Regions from separate parts of the Virgibacillus carmonensis genome, predicted to be linked through region 2. Evidence: predicted binding sites of a transcription regulator. Region 2 holds the regulator's gene; the other holds the start of a gene.
The links. The regulator LexA, encoded in region 2, represses DNA repair genes until DNA is damaged. The targets are predictions, from matches to a motif close to CGAACATATGTTCG.
Positions count from the first base shown of each region.

Region 1: AC3G7N_RS05300 (Y-family DNA polymerase) is a predicted target of LexA. The motif match lies at 2,202-2,215, and genes of this name have one in related genera.

Region 1 is NZ_JBYQFJ010000005.1:27,026-31,247, reverse strand. It holds gene AC3G7N_RS05315 (endonuclease Q family protein) at 1-510, opposite strand, end outside; gene AC3G7N_RS05310 (NUDIX domain-containing protein) at 517-1,062, opposite strand; gene AC3G7N_RS05305 (aldo/keto reductase) at 1,193-2,110, shown strand; gene AC3G7N_RS05300 (Y-family DNA polymerase) at 2,239-3,489, shown strand; gene AC3G7N_RS05295 (hypothetical protein) at 3,579-4,222, shown strand, end outside.
Region 2 is NZ_JBYQFJ010000005.1:200,353-204,574, forward strand. It holds gene AC3G7N_RS06250 (DUF896 domain-containing protein) at 51-284, opposite strand; gene AC3G7N_RS06255 (YneB family resolvase-like protein) at 463-1,101, opposite strand; gene lexA (transcriptional repressor LexA) at 1,656-2,279, shown strand; gene AC3G7N_RS06265 (hypothetical protein) at 3,024-3,146, shown strand; partial or broken gene AC3G7N_RS06270 (IS110 family RNA-guided transposase) at 3,364-4,222, shown strand, end outside.

The DNA of each region.
Region 1 (4,222 bases), 170 kb from region 2:
TACACCTTTTCCATATGTACTTTTAAATGGTGTAAATACATGGGCTGGGATAAATAAACCATCTAGCTCTTTCACTTTGTACTGCAGCGCTTTTGCTGAGCCGTAATAACGTTGTGAACTCAAATTAATATTTGTCATTCTGGTAGCCAACCACTCGGTAAACTCTTCCATTTTTGCTAGTGTTGGGAGATAGCATAAGACATGTACTGGTCCCTGACAATTCTCATCATATACCTCTATTTCTGAACCAAGAATCAATGTCACATCCTCAAACTGAATACCACCATCATCAAGCTCTTTTGCCTGATTGTTGTCCAATAATTCCTTTAATTCTTGTTGAACATGTGGAGCATGACTATCAATTATGCCTACTAAATGAATACCTTTATTCCTACTTGATTCGAGTAAAATATTTGTTAGTGTTAGGCTTTTTGCTCCAGTAATTTTGACTGGCTGGTCGTACATATCACGACCAATGTGAATATGCAGATCTGCAAAGAATGACTCCATCATTGCTTACATCATCTCCAATGTCTGTAAATAAAGAATTGCATAATTCGTTTTCGCATCTTGTATACGATTTTCCTTCACGTATTGTTGCGCTTCTTCTAGTGTTAGTTCCATTATTTCCACAAACTCATCCTCGTCACCGTCTACCTTTTCCTTTAAGGCTTCCAGTCTACTGCTTATGTATATATACATAATTTCATCTGCAAAGCCAGGTGACGTATAAAAAGATGCTACAAATTCTAATTCGTTTGTTGTATAACCTGTTTCCTCCTCCAATTCCCTGATTGCTGTAGCTTCCGGTTTCTCTCCCGGTTCCAATTTACCTGCGGGAATCTCAACAAGTGATTTTTCTAAAGGTTTACGATATTGTTCAACAAACACAATCTTGTTATTCTTTGTAATTGGGATAATTGCAACTGCGCCAGGGTGCTTGATAATTTCACGCTTAGATGTCTTTCCATTTGGCAACGTCACATCATCTACTTGTAAATGTACCACTTTACCATCGTATATTTTTTCAGAACGTATCGTTTTTTCTTCAAATTTCCGCATAAACTACCACCCTCTACCTACTTTCCCCCATTTTAACATAATTTAATAGTGGATTTATGCTGAAATAGTTGTAATCCCGCCAGCCAGTTTTTACACTAATACTATAGAAAGTGAAAATGGAGGTTAAAGGATGAACACAAACCGTTTAGGTAAATCAGATTTATATGTATCAGACTTAACGCTTGGTTGCATGTCACTTGGAACCAACGCTACTAAGGCAAAAGAAGTTATTGACGAAGCTCTGGATGCAGGAATCAATCATTTTGATACAGCCGATTTATATGATTTTGGAATGAATGAAGAAGTTGTTGGGGAAGCCATTAAAAATAAGCGTAAAGATATTATTTTAACAACAAAAGTCGGCAATCATTTTGACCGCGCCAAAAAGGATTGGCACTGGGACCCATCAAAATCGCATATTAAAGATGGATTAAAAGATAGCTTGCGTCGGTTACAAACGAATTATATTGATTTTTACATGCTACATGGCGGAACAACTGATGACCCCATTGACGAAACGATCTCAGCCTTTGATGAACTGAAGCAAGAAGGAGTTATTCGTGCATATGGTATTTCATCTATTAGGCCAAATGTAATACGTGAATATGTAAAGCGTTCATCCATCGATGGCGTAATGATGCAGTACAATATGCTTGATCGTCGCCCTGAAGAAGAAGTGTTAAATTTACTGGAGCGACATACTATTAGCGTTTTAGCTCGTGGTCCTCTAGCTAAAGGCATGCTTACGGAAAAAGGAAGCCAACAAATTGAAAAGAAAGGCCAGGATGGATTTCTCGATTATTCCTATGAAGAGTTAACACATATTTATCAGGAGTTATCAGAGATGGTGGATGGTTCTTCGCTTAGCAGTGTGGCTTTACACTATATTTCACATCATCCTGCTGTTGCGAGTGCTGTATTTGGAGCAAGCTCGGTTGCACAGGTTAACAACAATGTAACTTATAGAACTTCACAACCACTAACCGACGAAATGTATGCATCCCTTCAAGCTATTACGAAACCAATTAAATATGATAAACATAGATAATAAAAACCGGGGCGTGTGTTGCTCCGGTTTTGTCCTTCTTACAGACTAGAATTAATTTCCATTGATAATTAACTGCCCACCGCATACAATAAGAACAAATGTTCCTATTAATGGCGAGGTGAGTTAAAATGGATTACTCCACATACCCACGAAATGATGTACTTTGTATCGATATGCGTTCATTCTATGCAAGCGTTGAAGCCGTTAAATTAGGGCACGATCCAATGAAGGTTCAACTAGCTGTTGTTGGTGACACAAATAGAACAGGTAGCATCGTGCTAGCTGCTTCTCCGGCATTAAAGAAGAATCACGGCATTAGCAATGTAAGTCGATTTTTCGAACTACCGAATGATCCCGATATTCACATCGTAAGTGCACACATGGCCGACTACTTAGCCGTTTCGATGGAAATCACAAAGTTAATTAATCAATATGTACCAAAAGAAGCTATCCACCAATACTCTGTTGATGAAGTTTGGGTTACCGTAAATGGACTCCAAAAATTATTTGGAGACAGGTGGCAAGTGGCTAAGCTAATTAAGCAAGATATTTTAAAAAGCATGGGTATTACTTGCTCGATTGGTATCGGTGATAATAAATTTCTTGCAAAGGTTGTTATGGATTTACACGCAAAAAAAGCAGGAATAGCTGAATGTAAATACGGGGACGTGAAAGAAAAGTTATGGCCATTTCCAGTTCAAGATATTTGGGGGATAGGCCGAAAAATGCAAAATAACCTAAACAGAATGGGAATCGTAACCCTTGGACAGCTAGCAAACTTTTCCTTAGAACCATTAAAAAAACGTTTTGGGATTATGGGAGAACAGCTTTACTGGCACGCTTGGGGCGTTGATCTTAGCCCTGTTTTAGGAAATTTCACAAAGTCTGAACAAAAAGGATTCGGTCATGGAATTTCTTTATTACGTGACTACTCAAAAGAAGAAACCGCCGCTTGTATTCTCGACCTTTGCGAAGAAGCATGCCGTCGAGCAAGAACCGCTAATAAAGCCGGAAGAACCATTCACCTTGGTATATCGTATTCGAAAGTAACGGGTGGAGGCTTTAGTCGATCAAGGTCGATTACGCTTCCAACTAATATTACGATGGAAGTCTACGGTATTTGCATGCAACTATTTACTGAGTTTTATGATGGATTCAGTGATATCAGACACGTGTATGTGACCTTAGATAAACTTTATGAAAACGCGGAAACGCAATTAGATTTATTTGATGATAAAGCCAAGAAAAAGGATATCGGCTATGTAATGGATTCCATTCGTGATAAATATGGTTCAACCGCAATACTTCGAGCCACCAGCTACACCGAAGCAGGAATTACCATCGGAAGAAGCAAAAAAATAGGCGGTCACAGAGCCTAATGTATAAAGTTTAACATCTTCTTTCAGAAATATGATAATATTGTTATATCAAATGAAAAGACTAATTATTAGCAAAACGGGGGTTAACAATGAACAGAACTCTACTAAAACAGCTGTATTGGATCATACCTGGAATCATTATTATTGTAGGATTAACATTATTATTTTATCAAAATTTCTCTAAGGTTACGGAACCACCTGCACCCAATTGGAGTAGAAGTCTAACCGTTGGTAAAACGGACGTAAATAGGCTACCTCCCATTAAAAAAACAAAAGATGGGACGTATATCATTACTAGCTTCGAGGGCGAAAAATTAGTCACAACAACAATCAATAGTGAATTCACCGTACAAGATAAAAAAACCTATGACATACCCGTAGACAAGTGGACACAGGTTTATCAACAAGACGCGAATCTTATTTATTTTGATTTTACAAATATATACGATAAAAATAGGAATAAAATAATCTCTGATGTTGAGCGGTTTTATCCGCTAGAGAGCACAATTCTTTATGTGAAAGACAATGTATTATATCAACTTTCTCCAGATAACAAAAAATCGACAAAAGTTATGAATATTGATTTAAATAAGAAGGAGATTACCCCAAAAGAAAACGAAAATGGGGTAAATATATTAACCTATGCAACTGAGAAGGGTGAAATCAAAATAACGTTGCAACAACTAACTAATGGAACTGTTAAACAAAAGTATCAAACAAGCGTGCATATAAA
Region 2 (4,222 bases):
TAATGAAATCCAAGTTGTAACAAGTACCATTTTATCCACTACTACCAAAACTAGTTATTTTTATTTTTCTTTTGTAGCTCTTTTACTTTTTTGGGGGTTACATCATTTCCTTCTGGGTCCTTTACTGTCATAGTTTTAAATTGATTTTTAAAAGATGAGCGAACGTTACCTAAATATTCTGTGCGTAAGGTTTTTTGTTCCTTCTTTTCTTCTTCCGTTAACCCCTCATTTTTAGCTTTTTTCGCAAGTATATTAATACGTTCTAATTTTTCTTTAGAAATCATGTTATTACTACCTCCCTAACATAATAGAAAAACTCGGCATCACCTCGTCTTTAATAGCGAATGCCGAAGTTTATCTTATACTTAAGTCCTTTAAACTTTTTATACTCCTCAAGTGAAAAAAAGCACGAACTTTATACTAGTCCCTGCTTTTTTATATTATCGTTCTATCCTTATTAATTCAAGTATTATGATATTCTTGAAACCTTCGATGTACGGTTGCTTTTGATACATTAAATCCAAGACCATTTAAAGTCCTTGCAATTTCTTCAAATGATAATTTGTTTTCACGTAATCGTACCACTTCTTCTATCGGAAAATCTATGCGTTGTCTACCAGAAGCCTGATTACGATTCGATAAATTTTTCCCAGGATCAAAACCCTCGTCAATCGCTTTATTCATCCCTCTTTTTATTTTAATATTATGGATTTTACGCTGGTATTCTTCGACAATGCCCACGATTTGTAAAACCATTGAATCTGATTCTGAAAGCTCTAGCTTGCCGTTATGAATCGCTGTATAGATAGGTATGTGAAGTTTATTAAGTTGATGAAATAGTGCAACCTTTGTATTTCCCCGTCCTAAACGCGTTTCATCTTGTATGAGTAAACAATCCGCATTCTGACTGGTGAAATGTTCAAGCATTTCAAAGACACCGTCCCGTTCTATTTCATAGCCGCTAGCCTGTTCTTTTATAATGGCTATCACGGTCATTTCATACATTTGCGCTAAATGTATTAACTCCTTTTCCTGTCTAGCTAAGGAAGTTTCCTGTTCTTTTTTATCTGTACTTACTCGACAATATAGTATCGTGTTCACTATTCATACACTCCAGCTATTAGTTTATTTATTAGAGGATGTTCAAAAAGCCACCAAATGATAAATGGCGAATCTCTTCGTTGAAAAAGCCGCTTCTACTAAGTGCGTGCAAGTCCGGCCCTCAAACTCTCGTGCCTCGACCTTGACGCACAGGACGTGCTGATGTCGACTTTGCAACAGGATAAGGAAAGCTACCCTGAAAATGCATCGCACGATGAAAATCGTCTTTGATTTTCGAGGACACCTAAGTTCTTAGTCGACTAATTCTGTGACTTTTTGAACGAGCATTATTGGTTAAGCACTTGTAATCATAGAGAAGTATAAAAACACTAACGTTAATGCAAAAGCTACTAGGTAAAATGCATCTGTTTTATTTATTTTATCAAACATGAAAATCAATCCTTTCTATTTACAAGAACCTTTGTTCGCGTCTAGTTAAAACCATACACCCGAACATACGGTCTTGTCAACTGTTTCTCGAACGGATGTTTGCTTTTTCTGGAAAATAGTGATAAACTATCAGTAATAAATCCTATGCGCGAGGTGTTAGATAGATGACAAAACTATCCAAAAGGCAAGAAACAATTCTTGAATATATTAAAGATGAAGTAAATAAAAAAGGTTATCCACCATCCGTAAGAGAAATTGCAGTAGCAGTTGGTCTTGCATCTAGTTCAACTGTTCATGGCCACTTATCAAGACTAGAAAGTAAGGGCTATATTAGAAGGGACCCAACAAAACCACGAGCAATTGAGGTATTAAATCTATCATTAGAAAGCAATGTTCCAAGGGATGCAGTTCGGTATGCACCTGTTATTGGTAAAGTTACAGCAGGTATCCCGATTACTGCTGTAGAAAATATAGAAGAGTTTATTCCGTTACCTAGTTCTTCTTCCTCCCCAGATGATAATATTTTCATCCTGATCATTCAGGGAGAAAGCATGATTGAAGCAGGTATACTTGATGGGGATATGGTAATTGTAAAACAACAAAACACCGCACAAAATGGCGAAATAGTCGTTGCTATGACTGATGAGAATGAGGCTACTGTGAAGCGATTCTTTAAAGAAAAAGATCACATACGGTTGCAACCTGAAAATGCAACAATGGAAGCACTAATCTATCAAAATGTAACTATTTTAGGTAAAGTAACAGGTTTATATCGAAATATCCATTAATAAGAACAAAAACGCAAGAGCCAGTAATGACCGTATGACCTGTCCCACGCAATTTGGTGGTTTAATCGAACCTCCTTTTCATTGAAGTGACCGATAGTGTTACAAAACTAAGCAAATAAAAAAACCTTGATGCAGTTAGGCTAGTCTGCATCAAGGTTTTTTTATTAATCGCAATTTGGATGGTTAGTAAAACTTCACCCTTTAAAAACGAGGTAAGAGAATAATTTCAGGTAGAACGGTCTTTCCAAGTAGGGGCAGATCAACTAACATTTAGTAAGGGAAAAGATAACCTCCACTGAATTTATGATATAAAATTATAGGAAAGTTAATATAATTATTTACAAAAAGATAAAATGAACAGATTGACGCATTAAGCAGAATAACAGTAAAGTTATGCATTAATCCTAAAAAATATCGACCAGTACAAAAAGTACATGGCCGACATAGTTTGCTTATTAAGGGATTTATAATTTTTAAGCTTTTTAATGACACGCTATGTCTGAAAACTTAATAAGAAGTCAAATATTGTTCTCTCTCCCAAGGATGAACAGTCGTTCTAAATCTATACCTTGCTTTTTAAGGCATTCAAAAGTTGTCAAAAATGGCGTGAAAACAACATTTAAAAAATCACCTTTTCAAATGTTTTTCTATTCTTTCAAATATCTGTGGGTGTTTCGTGGGTACTGTCGTGGGTGCAATAAAAAGTAAAGTGTACCCTTTGTAAAGGACATTTTATAAAAGGTTATGCTGCAAGGAGAAGGTGATTTCTGTATTGAACAGGGGTCATCTTCTTTAAGTTCCATGCATACGGCTGTTCAATTATTGCGCCCGATCGTATTATATGGTCAGCCAGTCATTTCTGGTTGACCTATTTTTTAAATAGGTTTTATGCTTAAGAGAGTCGGGGTAGGACGTTTGCGCCCGTGGGACACTGATCCCGTCCGTTATACTGTCCACCCCCTCCTTGTAGAAACATGTTTGAGGCTGGTTGGGACATGATCCCGTATAACAAGCGAAGCTATGACACTACAAGTGATATAGGGGCGTACCGACGAATCGAATCTATTAAAGGGGTATGATTTATATGGATCCTGTTATTGGCTTGGATGTTGCTAAAGGCGAGAGCCAGGTTCAAGCCTTTTTACAAAGAAAGCAAACGTACAAGCAAATTTTTAAATTTAACCATGATCTACCGGGACTTCACGCTTTTCATCACTTTTATCAAGAATTAGAAAAGGTCTCTGGTCAACCTCCGTCCGTTATCTTTGAATCTACTGGACACTACCATGAGCCTGTACTTCAATTTCTTGAAAGTCAGGACATAGTGTACTATTTGATTAATCCAGTGGTTTCTTTTGAGGCTAGAAAAACTAGTTTGCGTAAAGTGAAAACGGATAAAGCTGATGCGTTTCATTTGGGAGAGCTTTACTACAAGGAAGACCTTGAAGTCTATCAAAGAAAAACAGAGAAAGCTCTTAATTTGCGTCTCTTGACGAGACAACACCACAGTGCTTTAACAGAAAGCTATGTTGAGATTAAGCTTCAATTTCAAGTTGCTTTGGATCTTGGATCAGGTTTTCCCAGAATACCATAGTGTTTTTAGTGATCTTTATGGCAAGCTTTCACTAAACACTTTATTACATTATCCAACTGCGTTGGACATTCACAAGGTCTCTCAACAGGCTCTGGTGGATGAAATGCGACAATTCGGAGCGAGACGCTCTCAAGCATGGTTTTTAGATAAAGCAGCTCAATTAAGAGAAGCAGCAAAACGCAATCCGTTTCAATCTCAAATTAGTCATGGGCAACTTGTCAGTTTACGCATGTATATTCAGATGCTTTTCCAATATCAAAAGCATCTGTCCGAGTTAATAAGAGAAATAAATTCGCTAGCAAAATCTTTTGAAGAATACAGATTGATCCAATCCGTTCCAGGTATCGGG